4 regions of the Kitasatospora sp. NPDC097643 genome follow, and region 2 is predicted to be linked to each of the others. Evidence: riboswitches for the same ligand, from Rfam matches in the RefSeq annotation. Region 2 holds a riboswitch; each other region holds the start of a gene.
What was found. A riboswitch is a leader RNA that binds a small molecule or an ion and turns the genes downstream of it on or off. The one in region 2 is predicted to bind cyclic di-AMP.
Positions count from the first base shown of each region.

Region 1: another riboswitch for cyclic di-AMP. It lies ahead of ABTY15_RS05125 (M23 family metallopeptidase); the one in region 2 lies ahead of ABTY15_RS23290 (M23 family metallopeptidase).
Region 3: another riboswitch for cyclic di-AMP. It lies ahead of ABTY15_RS06100 (transglycosylase family protein); the one in region 2 lies ahead of ABTY15_RS23290 (M23 family metallopeptidase).
Region 4: another riboswitch for cyclic di-AMP. It lies ahead of ABTY15_RS15485 (C40 family peptidase); the one in region 2 lies ahead of ABTY15_RS23290 (M23 family metallopeptidase).

Region 1 is NZ_JBEOSA010000005.1:21,950-29,756, reverse strand. Features, by position in the region: gene ABTY15_RS05145 (SpoIIE family protein phosphatase) at 1-1,668, opposite strand, end outside; gene ABTY15_RS05140 (TetR/AcrR family transcriptional regulator) at 1,807-2,376, opposite strand; gene ABTY15_RS05135 (alpha/beta fold hydrolase) at 2,432-3,259, opposite strand; gene ABTY15_RS05130 (YiaA/YiaB family inner membrane protein) at 3,422-3,712, opposite strand; cyclic di-AMP (ydaO/yuaA leader) riboswitch at 3,931-4,089, shown strand; gene ABTY15_RS05125 (M23 family metallopeptidase) at 4,102-4,941, shown strand; gene ABTY15_RS05120 (hypothetical protein) at 5,064-5,948, opposite strand; gene ABTY15_RS05115 (sensor domain-containing protein) at 6,193-6,936, shown strand; gene ABTY15_RS05110 (hypothetical protein) at 7,053-7,805, shown strand; gene ABTY15_RS05105 (hypothetical protein) at 7,802-7,807, opposite strand, start outside.
Region 2 is NZ_JBEOSA010000037.1:35,848-43,654, forward strand. Features, by position in the region: gene ABTY15_RS23275 (HelD family protein) at 1-734, opposite strand, end outside; gene purB (adenylosuccinate lyase) at 844-2,283, shown strand; gene ABTY15_RS23285 (MFS transporter) at 2,306-3,838, opposite strand; cyclic di-AMP (ydaO/yuaA leader) riboswitch at 4,153-4,333, shown strand; gene ABTY15_RS23290 (M23 family metallopeptidase) at 4,336-5,322, shown strand; gene ABTY15_RS23295 (APC family permease) at 5,705-7,243, shown strand; gene ABTY15_RS23300 (DUF2470 domain-containing protein) at 7,277-7,807, opposite strand, start outside.
Region 3 is NZ_JBEOSA010000006.1:11,568-19,374, reverse strand. Features, by position in the region: gene ABTY15_RS06110 (glycoside hydrolase family 13 protein) at 1-835, shown strand, start outside; gene ABTY15_RS06105 (LacI family DNA-binding transcriptional regulator) at 861-1,880, shown strand; gene ABTY15_RS06100 (transglycosylase family protein) at 2,099-3,367, opposite strand; cyclic di-AMP (ydaO/yuaA leader) riboswitch at 3,375-3,537, opposite strand; gene ABTY15_RS06095 (sirohydrochlorin chelatase family protein) at 3,971-4,954, opposite strand; gene ABTY15_RS06090 (DUF397 domain-containing protein) at 5,514-5,777, shown strand; gene ABTY15_RS06085 (ATP-binding protein) at 5,983-6,564, opposite strand; gene ABTY15_RS06080 (Sco1979 family transcriptional regulator) at 6,982-7,807, shown strand, end outside.
Region 4 is NZ_JBEOSA010000020.1:37,305-45,111, forward strand. Features, by position in the region: gene ABTY15_RS15480 (C40 family peptidase) at 1-782, opposite strand, end outside; gene ABTY15_RS15485 (C40 family peptidase) at 1,011-2,159, opposite strand; cyclic di-AMP (ydaO/yuaA leader) riboswitch at 2,170-2,323, opposite strand; gene ABTY15_RS15490 (C40 family peptidase) at 2,595-3,638, opposite strand; gene ABTY15_RS15495 (NYN domain-containing protein) at 3,839-5,200, opposite strand; gene ABTY15_RS15500 (hypothetical protein) at 5,419-5,682, opposite strand; gene ABTY15_RS15505 (rhomboid family intramembrane serine protease) at 5,885-6,667, shown strand; gene ABTY15_RS15510 (Lrp/AsnC ligand binding domain-containing protein) at 6,709-6,990, shown strand; gene ABTY15_RS15515 (aminotransferase class V-fold PLP-dependent enzyme) at 6,994-7,807, opposite strand, start outside.

The sequences.
Region 1 (7,807 bases), on a different contig from region 2:
GACGTCGCCGATCACCACCCCGATCCGGCCGTCCGGCAGCTTCAGCAGGTCGTACCAGTCGCCGCCGATCTGCATGCCCTCGGTGCTCGGCAGGTAGCGGGCGGCGCTGGCGATCCCGGGCAGCCGGGGCAGGGTGCGCGGGAGCATCGCGCGCTGGAGCTCGGTCGCGCGGTGGAGATGGGTGTCGTAGAGCCGGGCCCGCTCCAGGGACTGCGCGAGGATCCCGGCGAACGCCGAGTACAGCGTGCGGTCCTCCCGGCTGAACGACCGCTCGGTGGCGAAGGTGATCAGGCAGGAGCCCACCTGCCGTCCGGAGGCGATCAGCGGCAGCACCGCCCAGGCGGCGGGGGTGAGCGGCCCGCCGTGCCCCGCGGTCCGGCCCGGTTCGCTGAACAGCGGCGCGGAGCGGGTCAGCGCGTGCTGCATCACGCCCTCGGACAGGTCCGCCAGCCGGGTGAGCTCGGTGCGGCGCGGCCCGCCGTACACGGTGTGCGACACCGGCAGCAGCCGGCCCTCGTCCACCAGGTCCAGCACGATGCTGGCGGCGCCGAAGGCCGGGCGGGCGACGTCGGTGACGGCGGTGGTGACGTCCCGGACGGTCACCGCGCGGGACAGCGCCCGGGTGAGGGCCAGCAGCAGCGCCGTCCGCGCCCCGGCCGCGGAGCTCTCCTCGCCCTGCTGCTCCGCTTCCGGCGGCGGCTCCCGGTCCGCGAACAGGCCGGCGATCCGGACCGGGCGGTGGTGGGTGTCCAGCATCACCTCGCCGGTCTCCTCGATCCGGGCCACCCCGCCGCCCCGGCGCAGCACCCGGTACGCGATCCGGTACCGGCCGCCCGTCGCGAGCGCCTCGGCGAGCGCCGCCTGCACGTCGGGCAGGTCCTCGGGGTGGACGATCCGGTCCAGCTCGGGGGCGGAGCCGTCCGGGGTGGCGGCCTGGCCGGTGACCCTGAAGGCCTCGGCGTCCCAGTAGCTCTCCCCGGTGACCAGGTCGCGCTCGAAGGCGCCGTGCCCGGCGGCCCGCACGGCCAGCGACAGCATCGGGTGGGCCAGCCCGGCGGCGCGGGTCTCCGCGCCCTCCCGGGGCGGCGCTGCCGGGCCCGGCGGGGTGCGCGGCTCGGCGTGGCCGAGCAGGTGCGAGATCCGGTGGGCGCAGGCGTCGCCGATGGTCTCCAGGACGTCCAGGTCGCGCCGGGGGACGGTGCCCCGGTGGGCCAGCGCGAGGGCGAGCACGCCGACCGGCCGCTCGTCGACGATCATCGGCAGGGCGATCACGGCGACCATCCCGGTGCCCATGCCGACGTTCCGGTTGGGGTAGTCGACGCTGGTGTGCTCGGGGGAGAGCAGGTACGGGCGGCGCAGCCGCAGGGCCATCGCGGCGGGCAGGTCGCCGGCCGGATCGACGACGCCGTAGCGCTCGTGGACCCAGTCCGGCAGCCCGTGCGAGGCGGTGAGCCGGAGCATTCCGGCGGAATCCAGCAGGTAGAGCGCGGAACCCTCGCCGGTGATCCAACTCGGGCCCTCGGCCAGGACGGTGCCGAGCAGTTCGGCGGCGCTGGTGCAGCCGAGCAGTAACCGCACGCAGCGCATGGCACTGCGGGCCGTGGGACTGCTGCGCGGCGTCCGGCCCTCGTCCTCGGCCGGGGGAAGCCACGGCGAGGTCAGGTCCATCGGATACCCGGCCTTTCCGCTCCGAGGGGGTGGGTGCCCTAGGGGTGCCCCAGCGGGCACTCGGTTCTTAACACCTTATTTCTTATGCGGATCAATGGTGACCCGGCCGTCCCACCGGCACCGGCGTCCGCCCTCCGCTCAGGGGGAGGGCCAGCTGTGGAGGCCGTTGGTGAGGAGCGTGATGAGGCGGGTCTGGGTGGTGGTGAGGTCCTCGGCGAGCTGGAACGCGCCGGTGATGGAGAGGGAGGCGAAGCCGTGGGCGAGGGAGCGGACGGTGCGGGCGGCGTGGATCGCCTCGGGGCCGTCGAGGCCGTACTCCCGCAGGACGGCGATGATCACTCCGACCAGCCGGGTCGCCGCGCGGGTGAGGTCGTCGTCGGGCTGCGGGGCCTGGGGGAGGGCGTTGTAGCGGTGCGGGTGTTCGGTGGCGTACGCGTGGTAGGCGCGCAGCACGGCGGCGACGGCGTCGTCCCCGCTGCGGCCGACGGCGGCCTCGGCGAGCCGGTCGGCGAGCTCCTCGGTGACCCGGACGGCGATCAGCCGGCGCAGTTCGGCGAGTCCGCCGCTGACGTGCTTGTACAGCGAGGGGGTGGCGACGCCGGCCCGGGCGGCGACGGCGGCGAGGGTGAGGGCGTCGGTGCCCTGCTCGTCGATGAGGGCGAGGGCGTGGTCGACGACCTGCTCGGGGGTGAGGCCTACGCGGGGCATGGTGTCGGGTTCTCCGTGGCAGCGGTGGTCGGGCGAGTCGGGCGGGTCCGGCGGGTCAGCCGAGTTCGGCGAGGAAGGGCAGCAGGGCCTCGGCGGTGGCCTGCGGGTTGTCGGCCATCGGGTAGTGCCCGGACCCTTCGATCATCACCTTCCGCGCCTTGAGCGCGGCGGCCTGCCGGTCGGCGACCAGTTCGGGCTTCGGGAAGTCGGGGTCCTTGCTGCCCATCAGGACGAGCGCCGGGCAGTGGACGGCGGCGCTCCAGCCGATCGGTGCCGAGTCGCCGCGCACGTGGCCGCGGATGGCGGTCTTGCGGCCGGGGGTGCGCATGGCGGCGACGAGCCCGTTCACGTACGCGTCGAAGTCCGCGGGCTTGGCACCGGGGTAGGCCATCTTGCGGTGGTAGAAGCCCCAGAAGGCGGGCCAGTGGACGAGCATCGTGCCCATGGCGTGGACGACGCCGCGCATGAGGGCGTTCGGCGGGAGGTTCTCGACGAAGGCGTCGAGGAGGACGATGCCGGCGACCCGCTCGGGGGCGTCCCCGGCGAGCTTGACCACGGTCGCGCCGGTGTAGGAGTTGCCGACCAGGACGGCGCGGTCGATGTCGAGGTGGTCCAGCAGGGCGAGGACGTCGGTGGCGATCGCGGCGGGGGAGTAGTCGTCCCAGACGATCGAGGACTCGCCGAAGCCGCGCAGGTCCATGGTGATCACCCGGCGGCCGGCGGCCGTGAGCAGCGGGTGGAGGTGCCGGTAGGCGGCGCGGGTGTCGAGCATCCCGGGGAGCAGGACGACGGGGGCGCCGTCGCCCTGCCGGGTGTCGTCGTAGGCGATCCGGCCGCCGGGGACGTCGAGGTACTGGGTGGCGGGGGTGCTGGTGCCGTTCATGGTGGGCCTCCTCGGTCCGCCGGGGACTGTCATCGGCGGTGCTGCCGATAGCCATAAAGCTAAGGCTAATAGCCTTAGCCGTCAAGCCATCGACCCGAAGTCGATCCTGCTCGTCGCGACCCGCTCGGGCGCCCGGACCCGCTCAGACGTGCTCAGACCCCCTCAGACCCCCTCGACCTTGAACGGGTCGTGCTCGCTGAGCAGCTTCTCCAGCCGGGCCTGGTCCACCCGGGTGACCATCTCGTTGGTCTCCTGCCGGTCCCGCACCACCTTGGCCAGCGTGAACGAGGAGGTGACGGTGTAGAGCAGGCCGATCCCGAGGAAGGCCCGGGTCCAGCCGCCGACCGGCAGGTAGGCGATGCCGACAGCGAGGGCACTGCCGGACAGGGCGAAGGACAGGACGGCCTGGATGTAGTACGCGGCCGTGGTGCGTGTCTGCATCGGTGCGCTCATGCCGCCAGGATGCGGTCGGCCAGGTCGCCGACACATGAGTACGGGTACTCAGATAAGGGGTCGTTCGTTGACGCCCCATCGTGCGGGGTGGTGCCGGTGAGGGCGGAGGGTGCGGCGAAGGGTGCGGCGAAGGGTGGGCCGATGGCTTGGAATCAGGGCGCCCTAGGATTAACGTTTGATAACGCAGCGCGGTCGTCAACGCCGTACCCAGACGGCACCGTGCGCCGTCGCCTAATCCCGCCGGCCGGCCTCCGGGCAGGTCAGGGAGCCGGGGAACCACGTTCCTTGGGGTGAATCGGCGGGGCTCCGGCCCGGCCGTAGGAGACCTTCCTGCTCCGAACCCGTCAGCTAACCCGGTAGGCGCGAAGGAAGGAAAGGAGCGCGCCTCCGTGGCGTCGACGCACACCCCGGCACACCCCGCCGGCCCCGCAGCCGGTACCCAGCTCCTCGACCACCCCGCGCCGGACGGGCCCGAGGAGGGATTCCCGGGCCCGGAGGCCGAGGCCAACCGCCACCGGATGCCGCGTCAGACCCGCGGGGCCTCCCCGCTGCTCGGCGTCACCGCGGTCGCCGCCACCCTGGGCGCGACCGGCTTCGCCTCCGCCACCCCGGCCGCCGCGCCCGCCGTCGAGGCCCCGGACGAGACCCCGGTCGCCCTCTCCGCCGACCCCGGCCTCGCGCTCGCCGCCCGCATCCAGCTTCAGGCCGACAGCCAGCGCACCGCCGCCGAGGAGAGCGCCCGCGTGCAGGCCGCGCAGGAGGCCGAGGCGAAGGCCGCCGCCAAGGAGGCCGAGGCGAAGAAGGCCGCCGAGGACGCCGAGAAGGCCAAGGCCGCCGCGCTCACCCTGCCGTTGCGCGACTACTACCTCTCCGCCCACTACGGCCAGAGCGCCCGCTACTGGGCGCACCTGCACACCGGCCTGGACTTCGCCGCCGACACCGGCACCCCGGTGTACGCGATCGGCCAGGGCACCATCACCTCGGCCGGCTGGGCCGGCGCGTACGGCTACCGGATCATCGAGACCCTGCCCGACGGCACCGAGATCTGGTACAACCACCTCTCCGCGATCAACAAGGCCTCCGGCAAGGTCGCCTCCGGCCAGCAGATCGGCAAGGTCGGCGCGACCGGCAACGTCACCGGCCCGCACCTGCACCTGGAGGTCCGCCCCGGTGGCGGCGCCCCGGTCGACCCGGAGACCTGGCTCCAGCAGCACGGCCTCAACCCCTGACGCGACACCCCCGCACGACGAGGACCCGCACGACGAGGACCCGCACGACGAGGACCCCGAACGGCGACACCCCCGAACGACGAGGGCCCCGGCCCGCCCCACGGCGGCCGGGGCCCTCGCGCTCACTCCTCCGGCGGCAGCTGCGCCAGGTACGCGTCGATCTCCTCCTGCCCGGGCTCCGGCGCGAGCTCCGGGAACTCCTCGATCAGCAGCCGCGGCAGCCCCGGTACCGTCCACTCCCCGCACAGCACGAGCGCCGCCTCCGCCGCCGCGTCCTCGAACTGCCCGAAGTCCCCGGCCAGTTCGTCCGGCATCGGCCGCCCGAGGGCGGTCAGCTCGGCCAGGTTGCGGTAGCTGCGCCGCATCAGGCCCTGCTCCAGCAGTCGGCGCGCGCCGTCGGTGGCCATGCCGACCGAGAGCACCCGGGCCGGCCCCCACCCCTGCTCGTCGATCTCGTCCAGCCAGCCGGTCGGCACCAGTGCGGCGAACGCGGCCAGCCGCTCCTCCTCCGCGAGTGCGCGGAAGCCGGTCAGCCAGTCCCGTACCGCCGCGCCGTCCGCCCCGTCTGTGAGGTCCACGTCGTGCGCGTGCAGCAGCAGGGCGTACAGCCGGGGCCAGGTGACCAGGTCGGCGCGGCGCAGCAGCCCGGCGGCGACCTCGCCCTGCCACTCGGCCTCGGCGTGCAGCCGCTCCTGGCGCTTGGCGTTCAGCCGCCGGGCCGCCCGCTGGTGGTCGATCAGCAGTCGGACCGCCTCGCCGTACGCCAACGGGTCCTCCTCCGGCGCGGGTTGGACGTACAGGTGGAGTCGTTCGTACAGCAGGTGCTCCACCGCGTTCGAGGTCAGCTCGGGCCAGCCGTCGTGCATCCTGCCCCCGCCCAGCTCCAGCAGCGCCAGCACCGTGCGCAGCGGCGCCTCGGCCACCGGGGTGCGGCCCTGCTCCGCCGCCCAGGCGAGCAGGTCGGCGGCCCTGGTGCGCGGGGCGAGCCGCAGGTCTTCGTCGTTCATAGCCCGAACGGTAACCGCTGGTCGCGGGTGGGGTCGGCAGCCTGGTCCCGGTCCGCGTCACCGGCCCGCGCCCGGCCGTCCGCGAGCACCACCGAACCCCGGGCGCCGTCGACCGACCGGGGGGTTAACCCCACCCCCGGTCCGGCAGCGCACCGGATGCCCTCCGGCCCGCGGTTCCAGAAGACTTGAGGACGTCAGCAGGCGAGGACAGCAGCAGCCGAGAACGAGGGGCCGAGGCCGGAACATGAGCAGCATCCAGCACGCGCAGGACCGCGACCGGGACGCCTTCGGCGGGTACGGCCGTGACGGGTACCCGGGCGCCCGGGTGCGCCGGACGGAGCAGCCGCCGGCGTTCTGGCGGGCGCCGTTCTCCGCGCACCACTACCGCGAGCTCGGCTTCCTGCTGACCGGCCTGCCGGTGGCGGTCGCCGGCTTCAGCGTCGCGATCACCCTGTTCGCGCTGGGCGTCGGCACCTTCGTCACCGTCCTCGGCCTGCCGATGCTGGCCGGGCTGACCGCCGCCGGCCGCGGCTTCGGCCGGCTGGAGCGGGCCCGGGCGCGCGGCATGCTGGCCCTGGACGTGCCCGGTCCGGCACCGGTGCGTCAGGTCCGGCCGGGCGGCTGGGGGGCGATCACCGCGCGGCTGGCGGACGCGGCGGGCTGGAAGGGCGCGCTGTACCAGGTGCTGATGTTCCCGTGGGCGGTGTTCGCCTTCTCGGTGTCGCTGGTGTTCCTGGTGCTCGGCTGGGCGATGGCGCTCTACCCGGTCTACCACTGGGTCTTCCCGACCTACACCTCCTGGCACGGGTACCGGGTCTTCGACTTCCGCGACAGCGACAACGTCCGGCACGTGTACGACGTCCAGGGGGTCTGGCAGATCGCCGGGGTCTCGCTGGCCGGGCTGCTGATCGTCCTGCTCACCGCGCAGCTGGTCCGCGGCCTGACCAAGGTGCACCGGGTCGCCGTCCGGGGCCTGCTCGCCGGCTGACCCGCGCCCGCCGCTCAGCCCGCCCGAACCGGCCCCACCCGGCCCCACCCGGCCCCGTCCGCACTCCGGATCCGCTCCCGAGTGCGGACGGGGCCGGGCCGTGTTCGGATGGCCGGGTGTCCGCCGAAACCCCGGCCGTGACCCCGGGCGTCCTGGTCACCTCCCGCCCGCTGGACGAGTACTGCGGGCTCTTCGGCCTCACCCGGGCCCGGCTCGCCGCCCTGCCCGGACCGCTGCTGGACTGCCCGGGCGGCGCCGCCGGACTGGCCGCCGAGGCGCGCGGGCTCGGCTGCCGGGTCATCGCCGTCGACCCCGCGTACGCCCTGCCCCGGGCCGAGGTCGCCGCCCACGCGCTGGCCGGCCGGGCGTCGATGGCGGCCGCGATGGCGGCCCGCCCGGCCCGGTACCCGCCGCCGCACCCCCACCGCGCGGACCGCTACCTGCGCAGCTGGGACCGCGCCCGCCGGCTGTTCACCGCCGACGCGGCCGCCCACCCACAGTGGTACCTGGCCGCCGCGCTGCCCCGGCTGCCGTTCGCGGACGGCGTCTTCGCCCTCACCCTGAGCGGCCACCTGCTCTTCGCCTACCCCGAAGTCTTCGGCCCGGAGCGGCAGTTGGCGGCACTGGCGGAACTGGTCCGGGTCACCTCCCCGGCCGGCGAGGTCCGCGTCCAGCCGCTGTGCGACGGCCGCGGCCGCCGCTGCGGCCACCTCGACGGGCTGCGGTACGCGCTCGGCGAGCGCCGGATCGCCAGCGAGGTCCACCGCCTCCCGGGCGCCGGGGACGGGCGCACCCGGCGCGTCCTGGTGCTGCGGGCCGCCGACCACCGCCGCCGGGCCGCCACGCCCGGAGCCGGGGTTGCGCCTTAGGG
Region 2 (7,807 bases):
CCCGGACCGACCACCAGGACGCCGCGCCGCTGGAGCGTGGCGCGGTGGGTGAACAGCAGGTAGGCCGCGCGGTGCAGGGCGGTGACCGTCTTGCCGGTGCCCGGGCCGCCCTGGACGACCAGGGCGCCGGGCAGCGGGGCGCGGATCACCCGGTCCTGTTCGGCCTGGATGGTGGCGACGGCGCTGCCCATCCGGCCGGTGCGGGTGCGGTTCAGTGCCGCGAGCAGGGCGGCCTCGCCGACCAGGGTGTGGCGGCCGGACTCGTCGAGGCCGGCCAGGTCGAGCGCCTCGTCGTCCAGGCCGGTGAGGGTGCGGCCGCGGGTGTGCAGGTGGCGGCGGCGCAGCACGGGGCCGGGGCGGGCCGGGGTGGCGGTGTAGAACGGCCGGGCGGCGGGGGCACGCCAGTCGAGCAGAAGCGGCTCGTGGGCCTCGTCGGTCAGGCCGATGCGGCCGAGGTAGCGGACGGTGCCGTCGCGCTCGTCGAGCCGGCCGAAGCAGAGGCCGCGTTCGACGGCCTCCAGCCGGGCGGCGCGGTCGGCGGCCTCGCGGGCGCGCACCTCGCGTTCGAGCCGGGCCTGGTGGGTGCCGCCGGCGGCGGCCTCGTCGAAGGCGTGGTCGCGGGTGCGGCGGGCCTGGGCCCGGGCGGTGTCCAGGCGTGCGTAGAGCCGGGTGAGGTGGGCCTGTTCGGTGTGCAGTGCCTCGGTGAGTGCGGGTTCCGCTGGAAATCCATGCATCGATGTGGTATCCTTGCGGCGAGAAGTTTGTGGAGCGTCACCTGATTGACGTTCAACCGGCCCAGCCTAGCCGGTCCGCCGACGTTTGGCGTGACCTCGGCTGTTAGGCTTGCGAAGCGTGAGCGCGAAGCCCCAGATCCCCAATGTCCTGGCCTCCCGGTACGCCTCGGCGACCCTGGCCCAGCTCTGGTCCCCCGAGCACAAGGTGGTCCTCGAGCGCCACCTGTGGCTCGCCGTCCTGAAGGCCCAGCAGGACCTCGGCGTCGAGGTGCCGGCCGAGGCCGTCGCCGACTACGAGCGGGTGATCGACCAGGTCGACCTCGGCTCGATCGCCGCCCGTGAGCGGATCACCCGCCACGACGTGAAGGCCCGCATCGAGGAGTTCAGCGAGCTCGCCGGGCACGAGCAGATCCACAAGGGCATGACCTCCCGGGACCTGACCGAGAACGTCGAGCAGCTGCAGATCCGTCAGTCGCTGGAGCACGTGCGCGACCGCACGGTGGCCGTGCTGGTCCGCCTGGCCGGTCTGGCCGCGCAGCACTCCGAGCTGGTCATGGCCGGTCGCTCGCACAACGTGGCCGCGCAGGCCACCACCCTGGGCAAGCGCTTCGCGTCGATCGCCGACGAGCTGCTGGTCGCCTTCCGCCGCCTGGAGGAGCTGATCGCCCGCTACCCGCTGCGCGGGATCAAGGGCCCGGTCGGCACCGCCCAGGACATGCTGGACCTGCTCGGTGGCGACACCGAGAAGCTGGCCGAGCTGGAGCGCCGGGTGGCCGGCCACCTCGGCTTCGACAACGTGCTGACCAGCGTCGGCCAGGTCTACCCGCGCTCGCTGGACTTCGAGGTGCTCACCGCCCTCGTCCAGCTGGCCGCCGCGCCGTCCAGCCTGGCCAAGACCATCCGCCTGATGGCCGGCCACGAGCTGGTCACGGAGGGCTTCAAGGAGGGCCAGGTCGGCTCCTCCGCGATGCCGCACAAGATGAACACCCGCTCCTGCGAGCGCGTCAACGGCCTCGCCGTCATCCTGCGCGGCTACGCCTCGATGACCGGCGAGCTGGCCGGCGACCAGTGGAACGAGGGCGACGTCTCCTGCTCGGTGGTGCGCCGGGTCGCGCTGCCGGACGCCTTCTTCGCCTTCGACGGCCTGCTGGAGACCTTCCTGACCGTCCTCGACGAGTTCGGCGCCTTCCCGGCCGTGGTCGAGGCCGAGCTGGACCGCTACCTGCCGTTCCTCGCCACCACCAAGGTGCTGATGGGCGCGGTGCGCGCGGGCGTCGGCCGGGAGACCGGGCACGAGGTCATCAAGGAGCACGCCGTCGCCTCCGCGCTGGCGATGCGCGCGGGCGCCCGGGAGAACGAGCTGCTGGACCGGCTGGCCGCCGACGAGCGCATCCCGCTGGACCGGGCCGCGCTGGACGCGCTGCTGGCCGACCGGCTCTCCTTCACCGGTGCGGCCGGCGCCCAGGTCGCCGAGGTGGTCCGCCAGGTGGAGGCCGTCGCGGCCGCCTACCCGGAGGCCGCCAAGTACGCGCCCGGCGACATCCTCTGACGCAATCGCCGGAGGCTCTAGGTCAGCTCTCCGAGGGCCCTGCCGCCGTTCCGGTGGCGGGGCCCTCGTGCGTGTGGACGTGGCCCGGGTCGAGCGGCGGGGTGGTGCCGCAGCACCACTCGCAGTCCGGCTCGGCCACCGGGTGGTCCTCGGGCGCCAGCACGTTGCCCCGGACGGTGGTGAAGGCGATCAGCCCGCCGCCGGCCAGCAGCCCGGCGCAGATCAGCATCGCGGTGTGGAAGGCCGAGTCGACGGCCGACGGCACCCGGTAGGCGTCGCCGCTCAGACCCGCCAGCGCGGGGAGCGCGGCGACGGCGAGCAGCCCGGCGGCGCGGGCGGCGGCGTTGTTGACGCCGCTGGCGATGCCCGCGTGCCGGACCTCGACGGCCGCCAGGACGGTCGCGGTCAGCGGCGCGACCAGCAGCACCATGCCGCAGCCCATCACCGTGACGGCGGGCAGCACGTCCACCCAGTAGGAGGAGCCGGGGCCGATGCGCAGCATCAGCAGCACCCCGGCGGCGCACAGCAGCGGGCCGACGGTCAGCGGGATCCGCGGGCCGATCCGCTTGCCGAGCCGCCCGGCCCGGGCCGACAGGGCCAGCATCAGCACGGTGATCGGGATCAGCGCCAGCCCGGAGACCAGCGGGGAGAACCCGGCGACGATCTGCAACTGCACCACCAGCAGGAAGAACACGCCGCTGAACGCCGCGTACACGCAGAGGGTGACCAGGTTCACGGCGGTGAACAGCCGGGAGGAGAAGAGGCCGAGCGGCAGCATCGGCTCCGGCGCGCGGCGCTCCACCCGGAGGAAGGCGATGCCGAGCACCACCCCGGTCGCCCCGGTGAGCCAGACGCCGGGGGACAGGCCCTCGCCGGCCGCGGTCAGTGCGTAGGTGACGGCGCCGAGGGCGAGCGCGGCGAGCAGCGCGCCGGGCACGTCGAAGCGGCCGGTCGCGCTCTCGTCCCGGCTCTCCGGGACGAACCGGGAGGTCACCGCGACGACGGCGGCGGCGAGCGGCAGGTTCAGCAGGAAGATCCACCGCCAGCCGGGGCCGTCCACCAGCCAGCCGCCGAGGAAGGGGCCGACCGCGGCCGACACCCCGCCCAGGCCCGACCAGAGGCCGACCGCGGCCGAGCGGTCCTCCGGGTGGAAGACCGCCTGGAGCATGGCGAGCGAACCCGGGGTGAGCAGCGCCCCGCCGATGCCCTGCACGGCGCGGGAGGCGATCAGCACGTCGATGGTCGGCGCGGCGGCGCAGGCCGCGGAGGCGGCGGCGAACCAGACCACGCCGATCAGGAAGACCCGGCGCCGGCCGTACCGGTCGCCGAGTGCGCCGCCGAGCAGGATCAGCCCGGCGAGGGTGAGCAGGTAGGCGTTGAGCGTCCACTGGAGGGAGGCGAGGGAGGCGCCGAGGTCGGTGCCGATCCGGGGCAGGGCGACGTTCACCACGGTGCCGTCGAGCATCGCCATGCTGGAGCCGAGCACGGTTGCCAGAAGTACCCAGCGTCCCTGCGCGGTGCCCAGGCGCAGGGTGCCGGCGGCGGAGGTGGTCACGGCCTGATCCTGCGCCCGACGGGGCTGACGTGACAAGGGTCACCGGGGGCGTGTCGGTGGATCGCGGTGCGTGATCGAGCGGGTGCGCTGCGCTGACGGTTTCGGCGCAGCGTGCTGGATCAGTGGCACCGGGTCAATGGATTGTGCACGTACTGTGCAGCCGATCATCCGCAGCGTCACCGCATTCCGCGGAATCGACGCGGATTCGGGAGATCGACATTGCTTCACCCGGACGGATGGGTTTTAGTTCAGCGACCGCCCGGCCAGCCCGGACGGATCCACCGGGTGGAACGCCGAGTCCTGCCGCTGCCCGGTGGTTCGAAACGAACTCTGTACGGCAGGAGCGGGGGACCCACAGGTAAGTCGCCGGACAGGAATTCACGCGCTTTCACGTGCCGAATTCCAGGACCGGCTTGGGGTGAAGCCGCACATGCGGCCGGGCGAACTCCAGCCCGAACCCGACAGCTCACCTCGCAGGCGTCGGAGAGGAAACTTCCATGCCTGCTCAGGCTCGTCGTATCACCCTGCCCCGCGCCGCCCGCATCGGCATCGCCACCGCCGTCACCGGCGTCTCCTTCGCCCTTCCGCTCGTGACCGCGATGAGCGCCTCGGCCCACACCACCCCGGCCGCCCCGGTCGCGCACACCTCCAGCTGGACCGGCGCCACCAGCGTCGACGCCAAGCCGGCCGCTCCGGCCGCCCCGGCCGCCCCGGCCGCCGCCAAGGCGCACGAGAGCTACCGCGTCGTCAGCGGTGACAGCCTGTCGAAGATCGCCGAGGCCAAGCAGGTCGACGGCGGCTGGCAGGCGCTGTACGAGCACAACCGCGAGGTCGTCGGCGCCAACCCGAACCTGATCTTCCCGGGTCAGCAGCTCGCGCTGGCCGGCCACCAGGCCGCGGCCCCGGCCGCGCCGTCCTCGGACGCCGCCCCGGCCAAGCCGGCCGCACCCGCCGTCAAGCCGCAGGTGAAGACCGAGGCCGCCAAGCCGGCCGCCCCGGTGCAGACCCAGGTGCAGACCGCCGTCGCGCCGAAGCCGGCCGCCGCCGTGACCGCCGCCCCGGCCGCCGCCAGCACCTCCGGCTTCGTCGCCCCGCTGGCCCACCCGGTGCTCGGCGAGGCCTACGGTGTCGCGGGCTCCATGTGGGCCTCCGGCCACCACACCGGCCAGGACTTCGTCGCCGCCACCGGCACCCCGCTGCGCGCGGTCGCCAACGGTGTCGTGGTGAAGGCCGGCAACGGCGGCGCCTACGGCAACGAGGTCGAGATCAAGCTCGCCGACGGTCACTACGCCCAGTACGCGCACCTCTCGGTGATCGGTGTGACCATCGGTCAGACCGTCACCGTCGGCCAGCAGATCGGCCTCTCCGGTGCGACCGGCAACGTGACCGGCCCGCACCTGCACTTCGAGATCCGTACCGGTCCGGAGTACGGCTCGGACATCGACCCGGTCGCCTACCTGCGGGCGCACGGCGTCGCGCTCTGACCCCTGGGGTCGGGAAACACATAGGGACTACCGCTGATGCGGGGCGAACGACCTCCCGGGATGGTCATGTCGGGTGACCGCTTGACCGGGTGATCGCCGCACCAGTGGACATGGGCGCGGGACACGCCCAGGCCGGCCCGGCTCGCGAGACCTCCGTCGCGAGCCGGGCCGGCCGCTTTCGTTTCCGGGGGCGGCTCCGGGGTTCCGGGGCGCCGCGTCCGAACAGCGGGTGGATCCGAACCGAACAGGGCGTCAACTTCCGCGCCGACTTGTCTGACGATCTGTTCCTTGCGACGGTTTTCGCCCCACCCCGATGCTGTCGGGCAGTCAGCGCCCGGCCTCTCCGGCGGGCGGCACAGCCACGGCGCACGGAGGAGGCCGCATGGCCGTCCAGAGCGGGGACACGACCGGTGAGCGGACCGGGGGAGGTGGGGTCGACCGGCTGAAGGCGAACTCGGTCGGCCTGGTGGGGGTGGTCTTCATGGCGATCGCCACCGCGGCCCCGATCACGGCGATGACCGGCAACCTGCCGATCATCGTCGGGCAGGGCAACGGCGTCGGCGCGCCCGCCGCGTACATCGTGGCCACCGTGGTGCTCACGGTGTTCTCGGTCGGGTACGTGGCGATGGCCCGGCACATCACGGCGGCCGGGGCGTTCTACGGGTACATCTCGCACGGGCTCGGCCGGGTGGCCGGGATGGCCTCCGGGCTGCTCGCGGTGCTCGCGTACATCGTGTTCGAGGCCTCGATCATCGGTTTCTTCGCGTACTCGCTGCGCGGGCTGGTGCGGACGCAGCTGGGGCTGGACCTCGGGTGGGGCTGGTACGCGCTGTTCGGGCTGGCGGCGATCGGGGTGATGGCCTGGTTCGACCTGCACCTGACGGCGCGGGTGCTCGGGGTCGCGCTGGTGCTGGAGATCGGTGTGCTGGGCGCGGTCTCGCTGGCCGTGCTGTTCTCCGGCGGCGGGCCGGACGGCATCGTCGGCGAGGCGGTCAACCCGGTGAACGCGCTGAAGGGGGTGGGCGGTTCGGGCGCGGCGGCGGCCGGGCTGGGGCTGTTCTTCGCGTTCTGGTCCTGGGTCGGCTTCGAGTCGACGGCGATGTACGGCGAGGAGTCGCGCGACCCGAAGCGGGTGGTGCCGCGGGCCACGCTGATCTCGGTGGTCGGGGTCGGCCTGTTCTACGTCTTCGTGTCCTGGATGATCGTCTCCGGCAACGGGGTCCAGCACGCGATCGACCTGGCGAGCGGGGCGGTGGCGGGCAAGGACGGGAACAACCTGTTCTTCGACCCGCTGGGCGCGCACCTCGGGGCCTGGGCGGTCAAGGTGTTCCAATGGCTGGTCGTCACCGGCTCGTTCGCCTGCGCGATGGCCTTCCACCAGTGCGCGGCCCGCTACCTGTACGCGATCGGGCGGGAGGGCTTCCTGCACCCGGCGCTGGGCCGCACCCACCCGCGGTACGGCTCGCCGTACGTCGCCTCGGTGGTGCAGTCGGGGATCGCGGTCTGCCTGGTGGTGGCGTTCCTCGCGGCCGGGATGGACCCGTACGTGCACCTGTACTCGCTGCTGGCGCTGTTGGGCACGATGGCGATCCTGATCGTGCAGACGCTCTGCTCGTTCGCCGTGGTGGGGTACTTCCACGTGCAGCGCCGGCACCCCGAGACCCGGCACTGGTTCCGCACGCTGGTCGCGCCGCTGGTGGGCGGGGTGGCGATGGCCGGGGTGGTGGTGCTGCTGGTGCTCAACAAGGACGCCGCGGCGGGGGCGGCGGCCGACACGCTGCTGTTCCGGCTGATCCCGTACCTGGTGATCGGGGCCTTCCTGGCCGGGATCGCGCTGGCGCTGACCATGCGGAGCCGACGGCCGGAGCGGTACGCGCGGATGGGGCGGATCATTCTGGAGGACGCCGCCGAGCGGAATTGACGTCGAGTCAGAAGTGGCTGCCCGTCCGTCGGTTCAGTGCCGGTGGGCGGGCAGCGCGTGCCGGGCGGCGGTCAGCATGTCGTGCATGCGCTGCCCGAACTCGTCGGTGCCGTCGGCGGGTTCGGGGAAGACCAGGCGGACGTCGCGGTGGCCGTGCGGGTGGTCCAGGCGCAGCACCAGGCCGTGGCGGTCCAGGGCGAGCGGGCGGACGTCCGGCTGTCCGGCGAGCAGGGCCGGGTCGAGCAGCCGGGTGAGCAGGGCGAGTTCCTCGGCGTGGTCGTCGGCCAGGTGGGTGAGCAGGGCGGCCTCGTAGCGGGCGAGCGGGTCGGCGCCGGCGAGGGCGAGGTCGGCGGCGGTGAAGGCGCCGGTCCCGTACGGGGTGGCGAGGACGGCGTGCGCCACGTCGACGTGCAGGTGGACGCTGAGGCCGTCGTCGGCGAGGTGGGCCAGGTGCAGCCGGCCGGCCATGGTGAGGCGGGCGCGGACCCGGTCGCGGACGGCCACGGGGGCGATGTCGGTGACGTCCAGGACGACCGGGAGCGGGTCGGTGGCGCGGGCGGCGGC
Region 3 (7,807 bases), on a different contig from region 2:
GGCCTGGACCCCGACCGTCCAGCGCACCGCCAACTACGTGCGGCCCGACGAGCTGCACCAGGCCTTCAACTTCCAGTACCTGGGCACCGACTGGGACGCCGCCGCGCTGCGCGAGGTCATCGACGTCTCGCTCGACTCGATGCGGCCGGTCGACGCCCCCACCACCTGGGTGCTCTCCAACCACGACGTCACCCGGCACGCCACCCGCTTCGCCAACCCGCCGGGCCTGGGCACCCAGATCCGCACCGCCGGCGACCGCGAGCTCGGGCTGCGCCGGGCGCGGGCCGCGACCCTGCTGATGCTCGCGCTGCCCGGCTCCGCGTACGTCTACCAGGGCGAGGAGCTCGGCCTGCCCGACGTCGTCGACCTGCCGGACGAGGTCCGCCAGGACCCGTCCTTCTTCCGCCAGGCCGGACAGGACGGCTACCGCGACGGCTGCCGGGTGCCGATCCCGTGGTCGGGCGACCAGGCCCCGTACGGCTTCGGGCCGGTCCCGAGCGGGCCGTCCTGGCTGCCGCAGCCGGCCGAGTGGGCCGCACTGAGCGTCGAGGCGCAGACCGGCGACCCGGACTCCACCCTGGAGCTGTACCGCAGCGCGCTGGCCGTGCGCCGGGCGCGGCCCGAGCTCGGCGCCGGCACCGGCGTCGAGTGGCTGGACGGCCCGGAGGGCACCCTGCTGTTCCGCCGCGGCGCCTTCGTCTGCACCGTCAACGCGGGCGGCGAGCCGGTGCGGATACCCGCGCCCGGGAGGTTGCTGCTCTCCTCGGCGGAACCCGTGGTGGACGGGGACGAGACGGTGCTCGCACCGGACAGCACCAGCTGGTGGGCGGTCTGACGTGGTTGCAATAGGCTCTGGGACCGTGACTACGGCGCGACTCTCAGACATCGCGGCGCAGGCGGGGGTCAGCGAAGCCACCGTCTCCCGCGTACTCAACGGCAAGGCGAACGTCTCCGCCGCCACCCGGCAGACCGTGCTGGCCGCGCTCGACGTGCTCGGATACGAGCGGCCGACCCGGCTGCGCCAGCGCAGCGCCGGCCTGATCGGGCTGATCACGCCGGAGTTGAGCAACCCGATCTTCCCGGCGCTGGCGCAGGTCATCGAGCAGGCGCTCAGCCGGCACGGGTACACGCCGGTGCTGTGCACCCAGACGCCCGGCGGCTCCACCGAGGACGAACTGGTGGAGATGCTGGTCGACCGGGGCGTGGCGGGCATCGTCTTCGTCTCCGGGCTGCACGCCGACTCCACCGCCGACCACGACCGCTACGCCCGGCTGGCCGGGCGCGGGGTGCCGTTCGTGCTGATCAACGGCTTCAGCGAGCGGATCGCCGCGCCGTTCATCTCGCCGGACGACCGGGCCGCGATGTGGATGGCCGTCCAGCACCTGGCCGAACTCGGCCACGAGCGGATCGGGTTGGCCGTCGGGCAGAAGCGGTACGTCCCGGTGCTGCGCAAGATCGAGGGCTTCACGGCGGCGATGCGCGAGGTGCTCGGGTACAGCGCGGAGGAGGCCGGGAACCTGGTCCACCACACGCTGTTCAGCGTGGAGGGCGGGCACGCGGCGGCCGGTGCGCTGCTGGACAAGGGCTGCACGGCGATCGTCTGCGGCAGCGACCTGATGGCGCTCGGGGCGATCCGGGCGGTCCGGCAGCGCGGGCTGTCGGTGCCGCAGGACGTGTCGGTGGTCGGCTTCGACGACTCGCCGCTGATCGCCTTCACCGAGCCGCCGTTGACCACCATCCGCCAGCCGGTCGAGGCGATGGCCACGGCGGCGGTGGACGCGCTGCTGGAGGAGGTCGGCGGGAACGCCGCCCAGCGCGGGGAGTTCATGTTCCAGCCGGAGCTGGTCATGCGCGGCTCCACGGGGGCCGTCGCGCGCTGAGGACGGGCAGAACGGGGACGGGCCCCGGAGAGCGGTTGCTCTCCGGGGCCCGTTCCGTGTGCGCGCTCAGCCGCGGCGCACGACGAGCAGCGAACGACGAGCAGCGAACGACGAACAGCGAACAGATAACAGATGTTGAAATCTGTTATCTGTTCGCTGTCGTCTGTTATCTGTTACTCGTCACCCGTCGCCCGGTGACGGAGACCCGTCGGCGGGGCTCAGACCCGGCCGGCGAAGTCCGGCGCCCAGTTGGCGATGGTCTGCTCGCGGACGCCGACGCTGGGGTTGGCGGCCTCGACGTACTTGCCGCCGCCGACGTAGATCGCGACGTGGTAGACGCCCGAGTCCTGGCCGTTGTTGGACCAGAACAGGAGGTCGCCCGGCTGCAGCTTGTCCAGCGAGACGTGGGTGCTGGCGGCGGCCTGGTCGGCGGCGACGCGCGGGATGCTGACGCCCGCGGCGCGCAGCGCGGCCTGGGTCAGGCCGGAGCAGTCCCAGCCGCCGTTGCCGGTGCCGCCGTAGACGTAGGCCTGGCCGACCTTCGACTCGGCGAAGGACACCGCGGCGGCCATGCTGCCGGTGGCGGCCTGGGCCGGGGCCTGGGCGGCCGGCTTGGCGGCCTGGGTCTGCGCGGCCGGCTTGGCGTTCACGGCACCGCCGTTGCTGTCCTGGCCGGACTTCTGCGAGCGGTCGAACCAGTTGAAGTCGCCGGACTTGGTCGAGGTGCCGGACTGGCCGGCCCAGGCCTGGCCGTGGTCACCGAAGTGCAGGTGCTGGCCCGGGTAGATGGTGTTCGGGCCCTCGGTCAGGGTGCTGCGGTTGAGCTCGTACAGCCGCTCCCAGCCGCCCTGGACGTTGTGCTTGTCGGCGATCGAGGACAGCCAGTCGCCGGCCACGACGGTGTAGTCGTCGTTGGCGTCCTGGCCCTGGTGCTGCTGGGTCCAGGTGCTCTTGGCGGAGTCGGCGGAGGTGGCCGAGTCCTGGGCCGGGGCGGCTGGCTTCGCGGCCGGGGCCGGGGTCTGCGCCGGGGCGACCGGGGCGGCCGGCTTCGCCGCCGGGGCGGCGGGCTTGGCGGTGGTCGCACCGGCGGTGGTGTCGACGACGGCCGGGGCGCCGCCCTTGGTCAGGCCGGCCTGGATGGAGCAGACGGGCCAGGCGCCCGGGCCCTGGGAGGCGAGGACCTTCTCGGCGACGGCGATCTGCTGGTCCTTGGTGGCCAGGTCGGCGCGCGCGGCGTAGGCGGTGCCGCCGAAGGCGGCCCAGGTGCTGGAAGTGAACTGCAGGCCGCCGTAGAAGCCGTTGCCGGTGTTGATGGCCCAGTTGCCGCTGCTCTCGCACTGGGCGACCTTGTCCCAGGTGGCCACGGAGGCGGCGGAGGCGGTGCCGGTGGTGAGGCAGGGGATGGTGAGGCCGACGCCCGCGACGCCGATGGCGGCGATCACGCGGCGGGTGCGGCTGGACAGGCGGGTGCCGTTGGTGGGCAGCATGAAGACGCGGTCCTCTCCCACGCCTGCGAGGTGAGCTGTCGGATTCGGGCTGGAGTTGCCCGGCCGCGCTGTGGGCGCGGCTTCACCCCTAGCCCTGGACCGTTCCGGGGATCGGTCCGGGGCGACTTACCTGTGGGTCCCCCGCTCCTGCCGTGGTGCGTTTTCGCGCTGCCAGGGCATCCGACGGCAGGACTCGGCGTTGCGGATGAACTGGGTCCGTGTGGTCACGAACGGGGAGCACGTTAAGCAGACTTAAGTTCAAACTGCAAACACCTGTGATGCTCGTCACGGCTCAGTGGGAAGTGCTGGAACTGCCGTCCATCATGATCGGAAATGACCGTTTTTCGGCAACAACCATCTGAGTACGCACAACTGTCGTTCCCTCAGGGGTGAGGTGGCGGTGCGTCGGGTCGCGCAGGGGCGTGTCCGGCCGACGGGGGGCGCGGGTGTGAATTCACCGCGGGGGAGTGCGCCGTGCAGGAATGAACAAACAGCGACAGAACGGACATCACGCCCATTGGTCGCTTAACTCCCGTACGGGGCAAGACGAGAGGGCCCGGAACGCGAGCGTTCCGGGCCCTCTGGTGGGCGTCTGCGCCCCGGCTACTCGCCGACGGTCTCCCCGGCGGCCTGAGCGGCCTCCAGGGCCCCCTCCCGGCCCTCCGGGCCCGCCTCGGCGCGGCCGGCGGCGTGGGCGCCGTGGGCACCGGCGTGGGCCTCGACGTCGTCCTCCGCCTCGGGCGCCGGAGCCGGCAGCGCGGCCAGGTAGGTGGAGGCGATCAGCTGGCCGACGGTCGGGTACGCACCCAGCGGCGCGGCCGACGGGCAGCCGGTCTCCTCGGCGGCCGTGGCGAGCAGCTCGGCGTCGGCCTCCGGGCCGATCACCAGCGGGGCCAGCGCCGGGCGCAGGGAGCCGGTCTCCTTGAGGTGGTTGACGGCCGCGGCGACCGAGCCGGGCACGTCCAGCGCGGCGGCGACGACCGGGACGGCCAGTCGGGCTGCCAGCAGCACGCCGGTGATGCCGGCCGCCGCGGCGGCGTCCTCGCCGCCCACGGTGGTCAGCACCACGCCGTCGGCGGCGGTCGCGATGGCGAACAGCCGGGCCCGGTCGGCCCGGGCCAGCCCGGCCTCGGACAGCCGGACGTGGACGGCCTCGGCCAGCAGCGGGTGCGGGCCCAGCACGTCGGTGACGTGGGCGCCGTACTCGGCGGCGAGGGCGTGAAGTTCGGTCAGGAAGCCGTGCGGGCCCGGCACCAGCGGTACCAGGACCGGGGTGGGCAGGCCGGCCTCGGCGGCCATGGCCAGCAGCTCGCCGACGGTGCGGTCCTCGCCCTGCTCGCCCTCGGCGGCGTCGCCCGGCAGGTAGCCGATCGCGGTCTGCACGCCGTGCTGCTCGCTGCGGACGATCGACAGCAGTTCCTCGACGACCGGGCGGGACTCGGGCCCGGCGGTCGCGGGCACGGCGAGCACCAGGGCCGGGGAGCCGGCGGGGATCTCGGGGCGCTCGGGACGACGGTGGCGCCCCCGCGCACGGGAGCCTGGAGTGCGGACGGGCAGTGGCGCGCCCGGGATGGCTGCGGTGCTCATGCCGGAGATCGTAGGACATCGGCCCGTCAGGCCTGCAGTCGGCTGTCGTACGGGTTTCGCGTGCTGGCCGTGCGCGCGCCGTGCGCCGGCCATCCGCTTTCCGGCGATTTGCCTGCGATTCGGACATATCCGACTCGCCCCTCGCGCGGCTGCCGGTAGGGGTACTGACGCGATCTGCGGGGCCTCGCGTTGCAGCCGTGGCGCGTGAGATGTCTCACAGCCCCGCATCGCTCTGACGGAGCGTCACGAACGGTCGACTCCCGGCGTTCGAAGATCAACATTCAGCGGACAGCCGCTCACGGCCGGTTATCGGACGCCCGGCGATTCACTCGGCTATGTCCGTTTACGTACCGTCAGGAGAAGGGTCCGTGAAGAGTTCAGGACCGCCGGTGAAAGGGCTTGTGCACCTGCAATGTCCCGTGCTGATGCACGTGCACTGCGGCTATCATCGCGTCAAGTGAGGCGTTGTGCCGGGCCGGTACGGGGCCGGTCCGCTCGTTCGGCGGGTGCCGGGGGCGCCGCGCTGGACGACCACTCCGGAGCTCTTCGGGAGATTTCTATGCACGACTCGCAGGACACGCACGGCTCGTACGAGACGTACAACGGGATGGCCGCCGCCGACCTCAAGGGGGTGGTCTGGCAGAAGAGCCTGCACAGCAACTCCCAGGGGAACTGCGTCGAGTTCGCCGCGCTGCCGGGGGGCGACGTGGCGATGCGCAACTCGCGCTTCCCGGACGGTCCGGCCCTCATCTACACCCGCGCCGAGATCGCCGCCCTGCTGCTGGGGGCCAAGGACGGGGAGTTCGACCACCTGGCGGTCTGACCGGCCGCCGCGCTTCGCCATCGGGGGGCCGTCGTGGGTGCTGACACCACGACGGCCTTTGTCTTTTCCGGGTCCTGTGGTGGACCCTGTGGGGCGTCCTGCGGCAGGTCCGGCGGCGGAACCCTGCCGGGGGAGTGGTGGTGCCGCGGCGCCCGGGGTGTGGTCCTCCCGGGGCCTGCCCGCGCCGGCCGCGCGCCTCCCGGCGCTAGGCCGAACGCCGGTGCCGTCCACCGAGTTCGGAACTGCCGAGTGCGGGGACGTTGATGCCCGGGACGTTGATGTTGAGCCCGGGGTCGTCCGGTTCGTGCTCCGACTCCGCCTCGAACAGTGCCCAGACCACCTTGCCGCCGCCCAGCGGGTGCCAGCCCCAGGAACGGCTGAACGACTCCACCAGGTGCAGCCCACGACCGGATTCGGCGACGAAGTCCGCCTCCCGGGCGACCGGCCCGATGCTGCTCGGGTCGCTCACCGCGCAGACCACCTGGGGGGAGCGGTGCACCAGGCTTATTCGGATCGGCAGCCGGCCGTCCGCGGTCGGCTGTGTGGGAAAGTCGTACTCGCCCAGGGCGCCGCCCGACGGGCCGGGCCGTGCGCCGATCGCATGCCGCAGCGCGTTGGTCACCAGTTCCGAGGCCACCAGCGCGACGTCGTCGAACAGCTCCATCAGGCCCCAGCGTTGCAGGGCGGTTCTGGCGAAGTCACGCGCGGTTCTGACAGCTTCGAAGCGGGGAGCGAGCGTACAGGTGACCACATGGGGGTCAACCGCCAAAGCCGTACCGGTGCTCATGAAGAGCTCCTCCCATAAGGGGGCGGACACGGCTGGACCCGCCGGGGTCATGCCGGTCACCTCCGACTCGCTCGGCCGCTCGGCCGCCCCCTCGACCAGGCGCGCGCGCACACGAACGCCCGGTGGCGCGGGGGCGCTGCCGGGTCGGTGCACGGAGTCGCGCGTGGGGTCGACGCGGAGCCCGCGGGATTGCCAGGGATGTGCAGGTGCACGTGCACCATGGTGGTGTGCGCTCACTGCAGATGCAAGAGTCGATTCACGTGCAGTCGCACTATTGGCATATGCAAGCGCCGAATGCACGTGCATCCTGGTGTGTGGAGTGTGGAACTGATAGGAACATCCGTCAGTATCGGCACCGTGAGCGCTCAACTGATGGCAGACTGTGCGCTGTTTGCCCTAGGTGGAGGTTTCGACCGCATGACCACAGTTCAGCCGGGCGGCGGCTCGATGGTCCGCCGGATCCTCCTCGGCTCGCAGTTGCGTCGCCTGCGTGAGGCGCGCGGCATCACCCGCGAGGACGCGGGCTACGCGATCCGTGCCTCCGAGTCCAAGATCAGCCGCATGGAGCTCGGCCGCGTCTCCTTCAAGGAGCGTGACGTCGCCGACCTGCTCAGCCTGTACGGAGTGGACGACGGCCTGGAGCGGGAGGCCCTGCTCGGCCTGGTCCGCGAGGCCAACAAGTCCGGCTGGTGGCACAGCTTCAACGACGTGCTGCCGGGCTGGTTCCAGACCTACGTCGGTCTGGAGGAGGCCGCCCAGCTGATCCGCACCTACGAGGTGCAGTTCATCCCCGGACTGCTGCAGTCCGAGGAGTACGCGCGGGCGGTTTTCGGCCAGTCTCGTCCGGTCATCAGCGAGGAGGAGGTCGAGCGGCGGGTCAGCCTCCGCCTGCGCCGCCAGAAGCTGCTGACCGAGGGCACCAACCCGCGCCTGTGGGCGGTCATCGACGAGGCCGCGCTGCGGCGTCCGGTCGGCGGGCCGAAGGTGATGCGCGGTCAGGTGCAGTACCTGATCGACGTCGCCGAGCAGGCCAACGTGGTGATCCAGGTCATGCCGTTCCGGTTCGGCGCGCACGCCGGGGAGTCCGGGGCGTTCACGATCCTGCGCTTCCCCGAGCAGGACCTCGCGGACGTGGTCTACCTGGAGCAGCTCACCAGCGCGCTGTACCTCGACAAGCGGGACGACGTCGACGCGTACATCCAGGTCATGGAGCGGCTCTGTGTCGACAGCCTCACGCCGGAGC
Region 4 (7,807 bases), on a different contig from region 2:
GCGCGGGGCCCGGTGGAGCCGTAGACGTACGGCGAGCCGATCATCTGCACGGCGGCGGCCAGCGCGGCCGCACCGCGCTCGGAGGCGGGCGGGGCGGTGCCGAGGTCCAGCCGGTCGGTGCCCCGGGTGGCGCGCTGCTCGGCCTCCCGGGCGTCCTGGGCCGCCAGCCGGGTGCGCTCGGCGACGTCCAGGCTGTTGAGCAGCTTCTGCGCCTTGGTCAGCCGCTGCTGGATCTGCTGCTTGCTGTCGGCGAGCGAGCGGCGGGCCTGCTCCAGCTCGGCGAGCTTGGCGGAGGTCTCGGTGCGGCGCTGGTCGAGCCGGCGCTGCCGGGTGACCAGCTCGTGCAGGGTCTCCTGCTGGCGCTCGGCGGCCTGGTCCAGGGTGCGGGCCCGGGTCAGGTAGCCCTCCGGGTCGCTGGCGAGCATCAGCTGGACGGTCTGCGCCATGCCGCCGGCGCGGTACTCGGCGCCGGCCACCGTGGCGAGGTCACCGCGCAGCTGGTTGAGCTGGTCCTGGGCGACGGCGATCTCGCCCTGGAGGACGGTGGTCTCAACCTGGAGCCGCTGCTGGGCGTCCTGCGCGGCGTTGTACCGCTCGGACGCCTGCTCGGCCTCGTCGTAGAGCTGTTCCACCTGCGCCTTGACGTCCTTGCGGCTCGGCCCGTCCGGCGCGCCGGGGGCGGCCTGGGCGGTGCCGGCCGTGGTGACGCCCAGGGCGGTGGTCGCGGCCGCGGTCAGCACCAGCGCACGGGCGAGCAGTTGGGAACGGCGGTGCACGGGCATGGCGGCAGCGGCTCCAATCCTGCGGTGCGGCCCCGCGGCCGCACCGGAGCGGGCGGCCCTCGAGCGGGAGTCCGGTGGCAGACGTTAGCGAGTCCGGGCAAGTGAGTCCAAACCCCTCCAGGACCGAATATTTGATCCGCAATCGGACATCTGCCCGGGCCGCCGGGAAAAGCCGCAGGCCCGGGCCTTCACGGGGAAGGTCCGGGCCTGCGAGGGCCTGAGCGGGAATCAGACCCGCACGATGGAGGACAGCGGCATGTTGGAGACCGCCTCGTAGCGGACCACGGCACCGGGCTTGGGCGCGTGCAGCACCTGGCCGTTGCCCGCGTAGATCCCCACGTGGTGGGCGTCGCTGTAGAAGATCAGCAGGTCGCCGGGCTGGGCCTGGGAGAGGTCCGTACCGATCCGGGTGCCGGCGCCGGCCTGCTCCTGCGAGGTGCGCGGCAGCGACACGCCGGCCTGGGCGAAGGCCCAGCTGGTGAGGCCGGAGCAGTCGAAGGAGTTCGGGCCGGTGGCGCCGTAGACGTACGGGCTGTCGAGCTTGGAGGCGGCGTAGGACAGCGCGGCGGCACCGCGCGAGCTGCCGGGCGCCGGGGCCGGGGCGGGCTTGCTGGTGGCGGCCGGGGCCGGGGTGGACGGGGCGCTCAGGTCGGTGCGGTTGCTGTCGCGGGAGGCGCGGTCGGCGGCGGCCTTCGCGGCCTCGGCCTTGGCGGCGGCGTCCGCCTTGGCCTTGGCGTCGGCGGCGGCCTTCTCCTCGGCCGCGCGGATCGCCTGGCGCTCCTGCTCGGTCAGCGTGTTGAGCAGGTCCTGCGCCGCCTTCAGCTTGGCCTGGACCTCCTCCTTGGAGGTCTTCAGCTGCTGGGTGGTGCTCTCCATCTCGGAGAGCTTGCCCTGGGTCTCGTCGCGGACCTGGTCGAGCTTGCGCTGCTCGTCCTGGAGCTGCTTGAGCTGGCCCTTCTGGGTGCTGCCGGCCTGGTTCAGCGTCCCGGCCTGGTTGAGGAAGTTGTCCGGGCTGGCGGAGAGCATCAGCTGAACGGTCTGGGATATCCCACCGCTGCGGTACTGCTCGCCGGCGATCTCGGCGAGGCCGCCCTGGAGGTCGGTCACCTGCTCCTGCTGCCGGGCCAGCTGGTCCTGGAGGCCGCTGACCTGCTTCTGCAGCTGCTGCTGCTTCTCCTGCGCGGCGTTGTACTTCTCGGTCGCCTGCTCGGCCTGCTCGTTGAGCTGGTCGACCTGCTCCTTGACCTGATCCTTGGTCGGCGTCGGGTCGGCGTGGGCGCCGGACTGCGCGGAGAGGGCGACGGCGGCGGCCGCCACACCGGTCAGGATGGAGACGCGGGCACGGCCGGCGGGCTTGGGACGACGATGGGACGCCACGAAGGCGGACTCCTTCTTCCTGCGTCCGCCTACCGGGTGAGCTGACGGGTTCGGGCCGGAAGCATGCCCTACGACGCCTCACGGCCGTTCCAGCGGCCGACCTGGCGCCGATTCACCCCGGAGGAACGTGGTTCCCCGGCTCCGCTCCACAGCGCCCCCGACTGCTGGGCTCCCCTGTCGGCCAGGCACTGGGCCTGCCCCGCTGCTTCACGAACTCGGCGGTACCACCGCCGCCACCCGGGCTGGGTGATCGACAGTGCGGTGGTTCGAAGCACGACCCTAGTAACTGAACCGTGATCCGTTCAAATCCTTGTCAGAAAAATGACGTAAGAATACCCAAGTTCTTTTGTGAAGATGACCGCTGGTGATCGTCGCCCTACACGGAGCTGATCGAATCACCGGGCCGGCCGGGAAGCCCCGGAATCTGCCGGTCCGTCAGACCCGGCGGATGGTGTTGATCGGCATCGCGTCGGCCTTCATGACCTTCACCACGTCACCGGTGTGCGGCGCGTGCACCACCATGCCGTTGCCGATGTACATCCCGACGTGGTGCCGGTCGCTGCCGTAGATGACGAGGTCGCCCGGCTGGGCCTGGTCCAGCGAGGGCACCCGGGTGCCGACGTTGCCCTGCTCCTGCGAGGTGCGCGGGAGGGAGACGCCGGCCTGGCCGTACGCCCAGACCATCAGGCCCGAGCAGTCGAAGGTGGACGAGCCGGTGGCACCCCACACGTACGGCGAGCCCTGCTTGCTCATCGCCTTGGCGACGGCGACGCCCGCGTAGCCGCTGGCCTGCGGCAGCGGGCCGAGGTCCGGGCGGTCCGTGCCGCGCGAGGCACGGTCGTCCTGCGCCTGCTGGGCGCGCAGCGCGGCCCGCTCGGAGGCGCTGAGCGAGTTCATCAGGTCCTGCGCGGCCTTCAGCTTCTGGTTGACGTCCGCCTTGGCCTGGTTCAGGTCCTTGGTGGTGGAGTCGAGCGAGGCGAGGACGGCCGCGGCCTCGGCCTTCTCCTGGTCCAGCCGGCGCTGCTGGTCCAGCAGGCCCTTGAGCGCCTCGGCCTGGCTGGCGCTGGCCTGCTGCACGCTGGACGCCTTGTCCAGGTAGCCGGACGGGTCGGAGGAGAGCATCAGCTGGACGGACGGGTCGATGCCGCCGGTGCGGTACTGCTCGCCCGCCACCGCGGCCAGGCCGGTCTGCAGCTGGGTCATCTGCTCCTGGCTGCGGGCCACCTGGTCCTGGAGCTGGTCGGCCTGCTTGCGGAGCTGGTCGGCCCGCTCCTTGGCGCCGTTGTACTTCTCCGCCGCCTGCTCCTGCTGCTCCTGGAGCTGGTCGATCTGCGCCTTCACGTCCTCCTTCTTGGGGGACGGCGACGGCGCGGCGTGGGCGGCGACCTGGGCGGAGAGGGCGACCGCGGTCGCAGCAGCAGCGGTGAGCACGGAGACCCGCGCGCGACTCGGCTGCTTGGGACGGCGGTGGGAGGCCAAGGGACCGGCTCCTTCTTCCATCGGCCTCACCCTTACGAGTGAGAATCCGGAAAATAGGTTTGACGCCAGACCCTAGTGAAGATCCAAGCATTCCGCCACTCCCCCGAAGGCGTGAACGCCACTTCCGCCAATGACTTCACCGGATCCCCACACGCCCGCAAACCAGGCGCTGACCAGGCGTCATTCCGTCGGGGCACCGGTCAGGGCCGTGCCAGCCGGTTCAGCAGCAGCACCGAGGCGACGGGGCGCGCACCCGCCTTCCGCACGCCCTCCGCGACCTCCCGGTCGGCGGACACCACCACCACCGGACGGCCCTGCGGCTCGGCCCGGACCAGACGCCGGATCAGCTCGTCCGCGGTCTCGCCGGTCCGGCTGAACCGTACCCGGACCCCGCGCGGCGGCGCCATGATCACCGGTACGTCCAGGTCCTGGCCGTCGAACACACAGGTGACCTCCGCCTGCGTGCGCTGGGCCAGCATCGCCAGCCCGCCCAGCAGCCGGATCCGCTGCTGCTCCAGCGGCAGCGTCGGATAGCCGGTCTTGGTCACGTTGTAGCCGTCCACCACCAGGTGCACCTGCGGGATCGCCAGCAGCTGGTCCAGCAGCGCCGGATCGTCCTCGGCCAGCCCGCGCCGGGCCACGTCGTTCGGCGAGGCCGCCCCCGGCACCACCGCCTCCACCAGGTCCGCCGGGCGGATCTGCGACACCGGCAGCGCCAGCTCCCGTTGCAGGCCCTGCGCCGACTGCAACACCGTGTCCAGCAGCAGCCGCAACCGCATGTCCTCGACGCTGCGCCCCTCGCGGGCCGACCGCCGGCCCTGCTCGGCGGCGTTCTCCAGCTCGGAGACGCGGTGCCGCAGCCGCCGCGCCTCGCCCTCGGCCGCGCTGCGTTCGGCGGCCGCCTGCGCCTTCGCGGCCTCCAGCTCCCCGGTCAGCCGACGGGTCTCGGCCTGCGCCCGGCGGGTGTCGCTCTCCAGCGAGCGCACCTTCTTCCGCAGCGATTCGGCCTCCCGGCGGACGTCCTCGGACTCGGTCCGCTGCCGGTCCAGGTCGGCCCGCGCCGTGGCCCGGACCTCGGCCAGTTCGGCCTGGAGCTTCTCCACCAGCCGGGCGGCCTCCGCGGCGGCGCCCTCGGCACCGGCCCGCTCGGCCTCCTCCCCGGCCTCCGCGACCAGCCGGCTCCAACCCGCCGACCGCACCAGGTAGGCGGCGGCCGCGACGTCCATCGGATCGGCGGCGCCGGGAACACTGCCCGACTCCAGCGCCTTCACCAGGTCCGGCTGACCCAGCCGCAGCCGCTCCGCTATCCGCACCCGGAAGGCCGGCTCGGACTCCAGCGCCGCGGCCAGCGCGGTCGCCGCGTACTTGGCCCGCCGGGCCGGGGTGAACTTGGCGTACTGACGCAGGCTCTGCGGCAGCTCGCCCGGCGGCAGCCCGCCGAGCGCGTCCGCCGCCAGACCGACGACCCGTCGGCGCACTCCCTCAGGCAGCGGCCGGTCCAGCCGCTCGACCACGTGCTCGACACCGGGCTCGGACGGCACGCCCTCGGCGGCGGTCTCCACCGGCTCGACAGCCGACGCCGGCGCATCCGCAGCGGACTGCCGCCCCTGCGGGTCGGCGGGCTCCTTCGCTGCGTCCACCACGTCCTCGGCTCCGATCCTGGTCCATCGGGGCGCGGCCCGCGGCCGCCGTCCCTGTCGTCACGCTCCGTGCGTCTTGTCTGTATTGTCCCGTGCGGTGGACGGCCACGCCGCGCACCGTCCACCGCACCGGCGGAACATCAACCCTGCTCGGCGGGGGCCTCCACGCCCTCGGCGCCCGGACGGGCCACCAGCTCGACCTGGTCCACCGCGTTGCACCAGCGGCAGCGCACCGACTCGATCGTCTCGCTGAGCACCTCGGTCTCCTCGACCTTGGAGTCGCCGGCCAGGTCGAAGTGCAGGAACTCGGTCACCCGCGCGGAGCGGGTCACGTCGAACCGGGTGAGGTTGCCGCACAGCGTGCAGCGCCAGCGCGTCTCGGCGGTCAGGGCGGGGACGGTCATCGGGGGTCCTCTCGGGTGGTCCCTGCGTGGGCTAGGCGCTCCCCCCGGAGCCCCGGCGTCGGCGGCGGGAGGCGGGAATGCCCGCCCCAAGCCTATTGCCTGGGGCAACCATCAGGACCACCGGTTGTTCGGAACGTGACGGTTGGGCCACCTGCCGTACAGCGCGGTGTCACACGCCCGGGCCGGAGGGATGCTTGGGCCCATGGCACTCGCGGCCCCCGGCCACACCGACGAGCGGGACGGTCGCCCGGCCGCGACCGCCCCGGCGGTCACCTACACCCTGATCGCGGTCAACACCCTGGTCTTCCTGCTCGGCCCGGCCGCCGGGCTCAACCCGCTGTACGGCAGCGGCCGGTCCCGGGTCTGCGCGGAACAGCGGTACGAGCAGCGCTGGGGCGCCGTCCCCGCCGAACTCCTGGCCGGCCACCCGCTCACCGCCGAACAGCTCGCCGAGGCCCCCGACCCCGTCCCCGGCTGCCCGGCCGCCCCGACCCCCGGCAAGCACCCGGCGCTGTCCGTCCTCAGCGGGCTCTTCCTGCACGCCGGCTGGCTGCACCTGCTGGGCAACCTGCTGTTCCTGCACGTCTTCGGCCCCACGGTCGAACAGCGGCTGGGCCGAGCCCGGTTCGTCCTCTTCTACCTGGCCGCCGGCAGCCTGGCCTCGTACGGCTTCGCCCTCGCCGAGGCGCACACCCCGGACTCCACCCGGGTGCTGATCGGCGCCTCCGGCGCGATCTCCGCCGTCCTCGGCGCCTACCTGCGCTTCCACCCACGCTCCCGGGTGACCACGCTCGTCCCGCTGCTGCTCTTCCTGCCGCTGCGCTTCCCGGCCTGGCTGGTGCTCGGCCTCTGGTTCGCCCTCCAGTGGTGGTCGGTCCACTCGGCGGGCCCGGGGGTGGCGTACCTGGTGCACGTGATCGGCTTCGTGGCGGGCTTCCTCTACGCCTGCACGGCGGTCAGCCGCCCCCCGAGACGACCCGGCTGACGACCGATACCCTGGCGCCACCCCACAAAGGAGCCCGAACAGTGATCACCGCCATCGTCCTGATCAAGACCAGTGTCGACCGCATTCCGGAGATCGCCGAGGCCATCGCGGCCATCGAGGGCGTCAGCGAGGTGTACTCGGTGACCGGCGGCTACGACCTGGTGGCGATGGTCCGGGTGCGCCGCCACGACGACCTGGCCGAGGTCATCCCGGGCTGGCTGAACAAGGTCCCGGGCGTGGCCCACACCGAGACCCAGATCGCCTTCCGCACCTACTCCCAGCACGACCTGGAGGCCGCGTTCGCCCTCGGCCTGGACGAGTAGGGGTCAGCCCTCCCGGCGCCCCCTGTCGATCTGCACAGTCGCGACGCAACGGCCGCCCTCGTTGCGGTAGTTCCACGCCGCGCCGTCCGTGACCAGCTCGCGGACGGCGGTCAGGAAGCGGTCGACGTGCTCGTCCGGCGTGCCCGCGCCGAAGCTCACCCGGATGGCGTTGAGGCTGCGCTCCCCCGGCAGCGACGGCTCCGGCGCCCCGCACTCGGAAGGCGCCGCGTCCTCGTCCCCCAGCAGGGTCCGCACCAGCGGGTGCGCGCAGAACAGCCCGTCCCGCACGCCGATGCCGTACTCGGCGGACAGCGCGGCCGAGAAGTGCGAGCTGTTCCAGCCCCGGACGACGAAGGACAGCACGCCCACCCGGGCCACGCTGTGAATGTCACCAGTGGCGCCGAACAGGTTCAGCACCCGGACCTCCGGGATCTCCGCCAGCCCCGCCGTCAGCCGGTCCACCAGCTGCCGCTCCCGCGCCTCCAGCGCGTCGAAGCCCGCCTCGGTCAGCGCCCGGCAGGCCGAGGCGATCGCGTACGCGCCGATGACGTTCGGCGAACCGGCCTCGTGCCGGGCCGGGCCGGTGTGCCACTGGACGGCCACCGAGCCGTCGGTCTCCCGGGCGACCGTCCGGGTCGCCCCGCCGCCGGCCAGGTACGGCTCGGCCGCGTCCAGCCAGTCCGCCCGGCCGGCCAGCACCCCGGCGCCGAACGGCGCGTACAGCTTGTGGCCGGAGAAGGCGATCCAGTCGACGTCCAGCGCGCGCACCGAGACCCGGTGGTGCGGAGCGAGCTGGGCGGCGTCCAGCACCACCCGG